DNA from 3 places in the Marinomonas sp. ef1 genome. Region 3 is predicted to be linked to each of the others. Evidence: predicted binding sites of a transcription regulator. Region 3 holds the regulator's gene; each other region holds the start of a gene.
The links. The regulator PhoB, encoded in region 3, activates phosphate uptake and scavenging genes when phosphate is short. The targets are predictions, from matches to a motif close to TGTCATANNNNTGTCANA.
Positions count from the first base shown of each region.

Region 1: the regulator PhoB is predicted to act here: its motif matches at 1,063-1,080, upstream of CCS02_RS18620 (PhoX family protein).
Region 2: the regulator PhoB is predicted to act here: its motif matches at 1,345-1,362, upstream of CCS02_RS18655 (phosphatase PAP2 family protein).

Region 1 is NZ_NHTT01000016.1:25,899-28,108, forward strand. It holds gene CCS02_RS18615 (methyl-accepting chemotaxis protein) at 1-951, opposite strand, end outside; gene CCS02_RS18620 (PhoX family protein) at 1,241-2,210, shown strand, end outside.
Region 2 is NZ_NHTT01000016.1:35,620-37,829, reverse strand. It holds gene CCS02_RS18660 (MJ1255/VC2487 family glycosyltransferase) at 1-763, opposite strand, end outside; gene CCS02_RS18655 (phosphatase PAP2 family protein) at 760-1,275, opposite strand; gene CCS02_RS18650 (phospholipase A) at 1,457-2,210, opposite strand, start outside.
Region 3 is NZ_NHTT01000004.1:221,467-223,676, reverse strand. It holds gene CCS02_RS07580 (chorismate--pyruvate lyase family protein) at 1-106, shown strand, start outside; gene ubiA (4-hydroxybenzoate octaprenyltransferase) at 103-957, shown strand; gene phoB (phosphate regulon transcriptional regulator PhoB) at 1,042-1,737, shown strand; gene phoR (phosphate regulon sensor histidine kinase PhoR) at 1,734-2,210, shown strand, end outside.

The DNA.
Region 1 (2,210 bases), on a different contig from region 3:
ATTTTTAAAATCATCCACTTCTTTTATGGTTTCTGCCATTTGCAAAAACATGCCTTCACGCTGTTGTGTAATGGCTTGTGTTTTTCCAGCAACAGATTTTAGCTCCTGACTCTTATTTTCGACTTCTTGGTTAAGCAGAACAGCTTTACTAAGAGTGAGTGAAAGGCGCTCTACAAACGTATTGTAGTAAATGGCAATTTGGGTCAATTGATCTTTACCGGATTCAGGTAGGCGGGCTCTTAAGTCACCTTCACCATCTGCAATGTTATGCAAGGCGGATTGTATTTGCCCAATAGGTACAAGAATAGATCGTACTATCAAAAAGGAAATGAAGAGGGCGATTAGTATAATGACTGCACTAATTGAACCTAGTTTAGTGACCTCTTTATTATATTGTGTGTCCACATCATCTAAGTAAATACCTGAGCCAATGATCCATCCCCACGGTTTAAAGCCTTGGACATAAGATATTTTCTCTACAGGTGTGTTATTTCCAGGTTTTGGCCAAAGGTAATCCACAAAACCAGCTTCTTGTGCTTTAACCACTTTGACAAACTCTGAGAAGAGCTTTTTGCCATTGGGGTCTTCTAAGTTGGATAGGTCTTTGCCATCTAGAGAAGGGTTTACCGAGTGCATAACCATGGCTGCGTTGTAGTCATTAATCCAGAAATATTCAGACTTTGCATAGCGGGTATCTTTAACCATGTTCATTGCATAGCGCTGGGCATCAGCTTGGCTTAGCTCTCCAGATTGTTCAAGTTTGTAAAAGTAATTGAATACACCTGTAGCGGTTTCAACAACGTTTTTTGTTTGTGCGTATTTTTCATCTAGCAAGGATTGCTTGCTGACGGTTAGCGATAAATAAACAACAGAGATGAGCCCTAATGAAAAAAAGACTACTAAACCTGTTAGGCGTAAGCGAATTGGAATGTTGCGTAAGGTCTTAACCATAAATTCATCCTTTAATAGATATATTTTTTATTATGATGCTGCTCGTTTTTTTGTCTTTTATATGAGTCTTCCTGACACATGTTTTTTCATCTAAACACAATGTCGTTCTACTGTCATTTCTATGTAATGTTTTATCCGTAAATTCATTGATAGTTTCCTTTTGCAGGGGGAAGCAGCGTATTTGAAAAATAGACACTAAAACCAGTAGCCAGGATCGATTTATAAAGGGTAAGCCCCCGAAGTTCGAGTGCCTAGGCGACAAATTTTTTATAAATAATAGGGCAGTGTTATGAATATCAAGAACAACAGAAAACTAGGGTTTGATGAATTAGATGAGCTGGTACGACCAGCACCTGAAGTGGTAGAGTTCGAAGAAGTCGCTACTAAAATGGTCTCTCGCCGCGGCTTTTTAGGTGGCGGTGTGGCCGTTGGAGCTGGTGCTTTTGTTATGGGCTCGACGACATTGGCTGCGGGTAAAGCGCTAGCTGCTGGAACGGCAGAGTCTCGTCTTGCATTCAGCATGGTAAAAGCCAACTCGTTGGATACCGTGACTGTACCTGAAGGCTACAAATGGGAAGTGGTCGCTTCTTGGGGGGACCCATTGTTCAGCAATGCTCCTGCTTTTGATGCGGCGACAGGTGGCACAGGCGCTTCTCAAGAGTTAGCATTTGGCGATCATAATGACGGCATGGCTTTCTTCTCTAAAGATGGCAAACAAATCATGGCCATTAACAATGAATATACCAATGAGAAAACACTTCACGCTAATCGTGGTGATGGCATGCCTGCAACAGCTGATGATGTCCGCAAGAACAAAGCAGCCCATGGCGTATCCATTATCGAGGTGGCGCAACGTGGTGGTAAATGGGGCATCGTCCAGGACTCTCCTTACAACCGCCGCATTACTGCTGATACAGCCATGGATATTACTGGCCCAGCGCGTGGTCATAAATGGATGCAAACATCAGAAGACCCTAAAGGTTTAGTGGCTAAAGGGACTTGGAATAACTGTGGCAATGGACAAACGCCATGGGGTACTTATTTGACTTGTGAAGAGAACTTTAATGGCTACTTCACGGCAAACGACAAAGACTACAAAATGCCTGAAGCATTCAAACGCTACGGCATGAGCACCGAAGGTCGCTACAACTGGGCTATGGCGGATGATCGTTTTAACCTAGTTAAAGAGCCAAATGAGCCAAACCGCTTTGGTTACATTGTAGAGATCGATCCACTAGATCCAACTTCGCGTCCTAAAA
Region 2 (2,210 bases), on a different contig from region 3:
GCAAGGCCTCAGAATTTAATTCAAATCCTGCATTACAAAGTACAGATTCGCATTCACCTAAGTTCTTTTGAAATACTTCTCGACCAAAAGGGAACACTTCTACATTGCCATACACACCAGGCTCAATATCTTTGCAATGAAGACGGAAACGATAATTCGGCACGCCATCTAGCCAATCCAACACAGCTTCACTGTTTTCAAAGGGCAGATAGACTAAAACTTGCTCAGGATCGGCCATGTTTTTTATTTGCTGAGCATGAATGAGTGGCGGCAAAATGGGATGACCAAAGTGATGCCAATGAGCACCTAGCTGAGTCGCAGCGGGCGCAAAGTTTGACATTATCCACTGAGCAATAAAGTTCTTCTTATAGCGAGGAATATCATATTTAAATGCATACTGATGACCAAACCCTACGCAAGGCACACCTTGACGTTTGGCCGCCCAAGCGACAATAGGCTCAAAATCCGTAATCACCAAATCGTAACCACGGGTATCTATCGAGCGAATGTCTCGGTACAGCTTATAAAAATTGACACTTTTACAAGTTGCGTACAGATCTAGTTGCCCATTTCGCGCCACAAAGCTCAAACCTTGGAAGGTTCGATAGTTACCAAATACAGCCATATCAAAGTAATCTTCTGGCGGACGACCAGAAAAAACAAAATCAACTTCTACGCCAGCAGCATGCATTTCTGCTGCCATAGCTCTTGCTCGAGTAATATGACCATTACCTGTCCCTTGAACACCGTACAATATTTTCATGCTAATATCCCTATTGCTAACGCAGCACAAGCCGTGCCTAACAAAGCACCAATTACCGTATCAGTTGGGAAATGAACACCAAGAAAAATGCGCGATAAGCCCACATTTGCTGCCCAAAAATACAACATCAGGTTCATACTTGGAAACCATTCAGATAAACAAAAGGCCATAAAAAATGCCCCTGAGGTATGTCCTGATGGGAAAGAAAATTGATCAGAAGGAATAATAAAACTGCTAAAATTATCGAGCGCATCAGCTGGACGATTACGCTTAAAACCTCGTTTTAAAACAAGATATAGAATACGCTCGACTGCAAAGCCCAATAGCAAAACAAGCGTCAAAGAGAGCTCTCCAGCAAACCAAAATAAAAGCGCTAAAAAAGCATAAATCGGGCCATCCGCTGAAAATGAAATAGCGCGCCCAATACGAGTCAGTGTCGCTCGGTGCTTTCTAGCCATACACCAAGAAAAAGTCTGTACATCTACTGCGTGGATATTCTGAAGTATGTTCATACTTATCACCTCACTGGTTTTGTCTTACTCTCAACATAAACCAGTAAAATGTCCGTTCTGTGGCATTACTATGACAACTTAGTGACAGACAGTAATCACAACTTTCAGGCAAAAAAATACCTCGTCATAACGAGGCACTTCAAAGCTTACAATATCAGATTATTTAAAGCCTATGATCAAGCTATAGCCAGTTAGTAAGCATTATCCCAATACCAAGCGACTGAGTCTGATGATTATAATCCAATAAGGATTGCCCATAACCATTAAAGTACTGAATATAGCCACGGCTTTTACCCCACAAAGGAAAAGTAAAACCGACCTGGATAGCCCCTCTGTTATCGGATGATTTAAGGTTATTTCTCAACATTACGTCAATCGTATAATCATCAATAACGTGTATTATATTGAACTCACCATAGCCGTAATAGTTTTCAATATTCGGGTTATCATCAACCTTTGAGCTCTCAGGAATCCGATACCAAGGCTTAAAAGAAAAAGCGGTATCGCCATGCTCAAACAGGAAGTCCACATAAAATCGATTCCACGAACGAGACAGCTCATTTGACTGGCCATTGGACTGATGAACAAAGCCGTAAGACACATAATCAGGGTTAATACCTAGAAAACCATGCTTTGGCTTGGTAACAATAAAGGCTTCAGGCTCATGGTTAGTATCACGAAAAGGTGCCGAGATACTACTGTTATACGCCTGCCAATAAGCTTGCTGCGTGTAAGCAAACCACAAACTACTATTTCTACCCACTACATCATAAGCAACGGGAAACTTAAGACTAAATTGAAACTTAAACTCTACGCTTTGTAGACTTTCAGAATCGCTCGCATCACCTAAAAAAGCACGATCGTTAGGATTAGATGTATAAGCAATAGGTAAAAAATAATTCGGTTTATGAGGTGTTAAAACAAACGGATTATTT
Region 3 (2,210 bases):
ATGGGCAAGGCGCTCTGTGTTCCACCAGTTTGGCCCTGGAATATTGGTCAATGAAGCTTTCTTTGATGAAATTAACCAACTAAAAACGCCGTTTGGATTGTTATGAACAAACTTAAAGACTACGCAGAATTAACTCGATTCAACCGCCCTATCGGCTCATTTTTGCTGATGTGGCCAACATTGTGGGCGCTATGGCTGGCAGCCGATGGTATGCCTCAATGGCATTTGGTGATTATCTTTATTTTAGGTGTTTTCAGCATGCGCTCAGCGGGCTGTGTCATTAACGACTACGCGGATAGAAAAATCGATGGTTTTGTTGATCGCACCAAAAATCGCCCTTTGCCTTCTGGTCGAGTATCCGAAAAAGAAGCACTGATGCTGTTTTGTGCTTTATCGATTTTAAGTTTTATCCTAGTGCTATTTACCGATCTGAGGACTATTTTACTGTCGTTTGCAGGTTTGGGCCTTGCTGCACTGTATCCATTTATGAAACGATATACTCATCTGCCTCAGCTTTTCCTTGGTTTGGCCTTTTCTTGGGCGATCCCTATGGCCTACAGCGCCCAAGGTGGGGACTTAACAGATCCCGAATTATGGATGTTGTTTGTCGCGAATTGCTTTTGGACCATTGCTTATGACACGTATTATGCAATGACAGACCGTCCAGATGATCTCAAAATAGGCGTCAAATCCACCGCAATCTTATTTGGGCAATACGATTTATTTGTCATTGTTTGCCTGCAAGGGCTAACCTTATCTTTATTGACGTGGATTGGCCTACTAGCAGGACTACATTGGCTATACTTTGTATCACTAATCGTTTGTGTCGGACTCTTTTATCAACAATTTAAACAAGCAAAAGAACGCGACCGCCAAGCTTACTTCCGATCTTTTTTAGATAACAACCGCGTTGGTTACTGTGTCTTCATTGGTCTAGTCGCAAGCTATTTTATGTAATATATGGCAAAGTTGTGACAATGTAACCGAATTGTCACATTAGATCGCTTTAATGAAACCGTTCCTGAGATGAGGATAAATCCTGTGACCGGTAAAAAAGTATTAATTATTGACGACGAATCTTCCATACGCGAAATGATCGCCATCGCTCTTGAAATGGCAGGCTACGAGTATTTGGAAGCAGAAAACATTCAGCAAGCGCATGAAATCATTGTGGACCACCGTCCAGATCTAATTCTTGTAGATTGGATGATGCCCGGCGGTAGCGGTATTGAGCTTACTCGCAGATTGAAAAAAGACACTACGACGGCTGAAATTCCGGTCATTATGCTGACCGCGAAAAGTGAAGAAGACAATAAGATCCAAGGTTTAGAAGTTGGCGCGGATGATTACATCACCAAGCCTTTCTCACCTCGTGAATTAGTTGCACGACTCAAAGCTGTCTTGCGCCGCGCGACACCTCAAGGGGTTGATGAGCCAATCGAAATCGAAGGCCTAACCCTTGATCCAATTAGTCAACGAGTTACCATAGGCAGCCGTCCTTTAGATATGGGGCCGACAGAATACCGTCTATTAAAGTTTCTCATGACCCATCAAGAGCGTGCCTATTCAAGAGCACAATTGTTGGATCAAGTATGGGGTGGAAATGTCTACGTTGAAGAACGTACCGTTGACGTCCATATACGTCGTTTACGCAAAGCCATTGGTAGTACTCATGATTTCTTGATACAAACTGTACGAGGAACAGGCTACCGCTTCTCAGCAAAAAGGTCCGTATGAAAACAGTTTGGCGAAACACCATTATTACTTGGCTCGCGGGGCTCGCAGCCTGCATTGTCATAGGCCTAGTCATTGGTCAGTTGTTGGGTGTTTTGCTGCTGTACGTTTTAGGCTCTTTGTACTGGCAACTTTATCAGCTATATCAATTCCATAATTGGCTGCGTCATTCTGGTCGTGCAGCACCGCCAGAAGCCAGTGGAATTTGGGGTGAAGTATTCGATGCAGTCTATCGATTGCATAAGAAACAGCGCAAATCCAAACGTCGCATGCGCCAAGCCCTAACAAGAATTGAAAGCTCTACAACCGCCTTAAAAGAAGGCGTTATCATGGCTGATAACCAAGGCAACTTGGAATGGTGGAATAACTCGGCAGCACATTTTCTTGGATTAATGCGTCCTGTCGATCGCGGCCAAGTGATTACCAATATTGTCCGTAGTCCTGAGTTTTTCCGATACTTCAGCCAAAAACGCTTC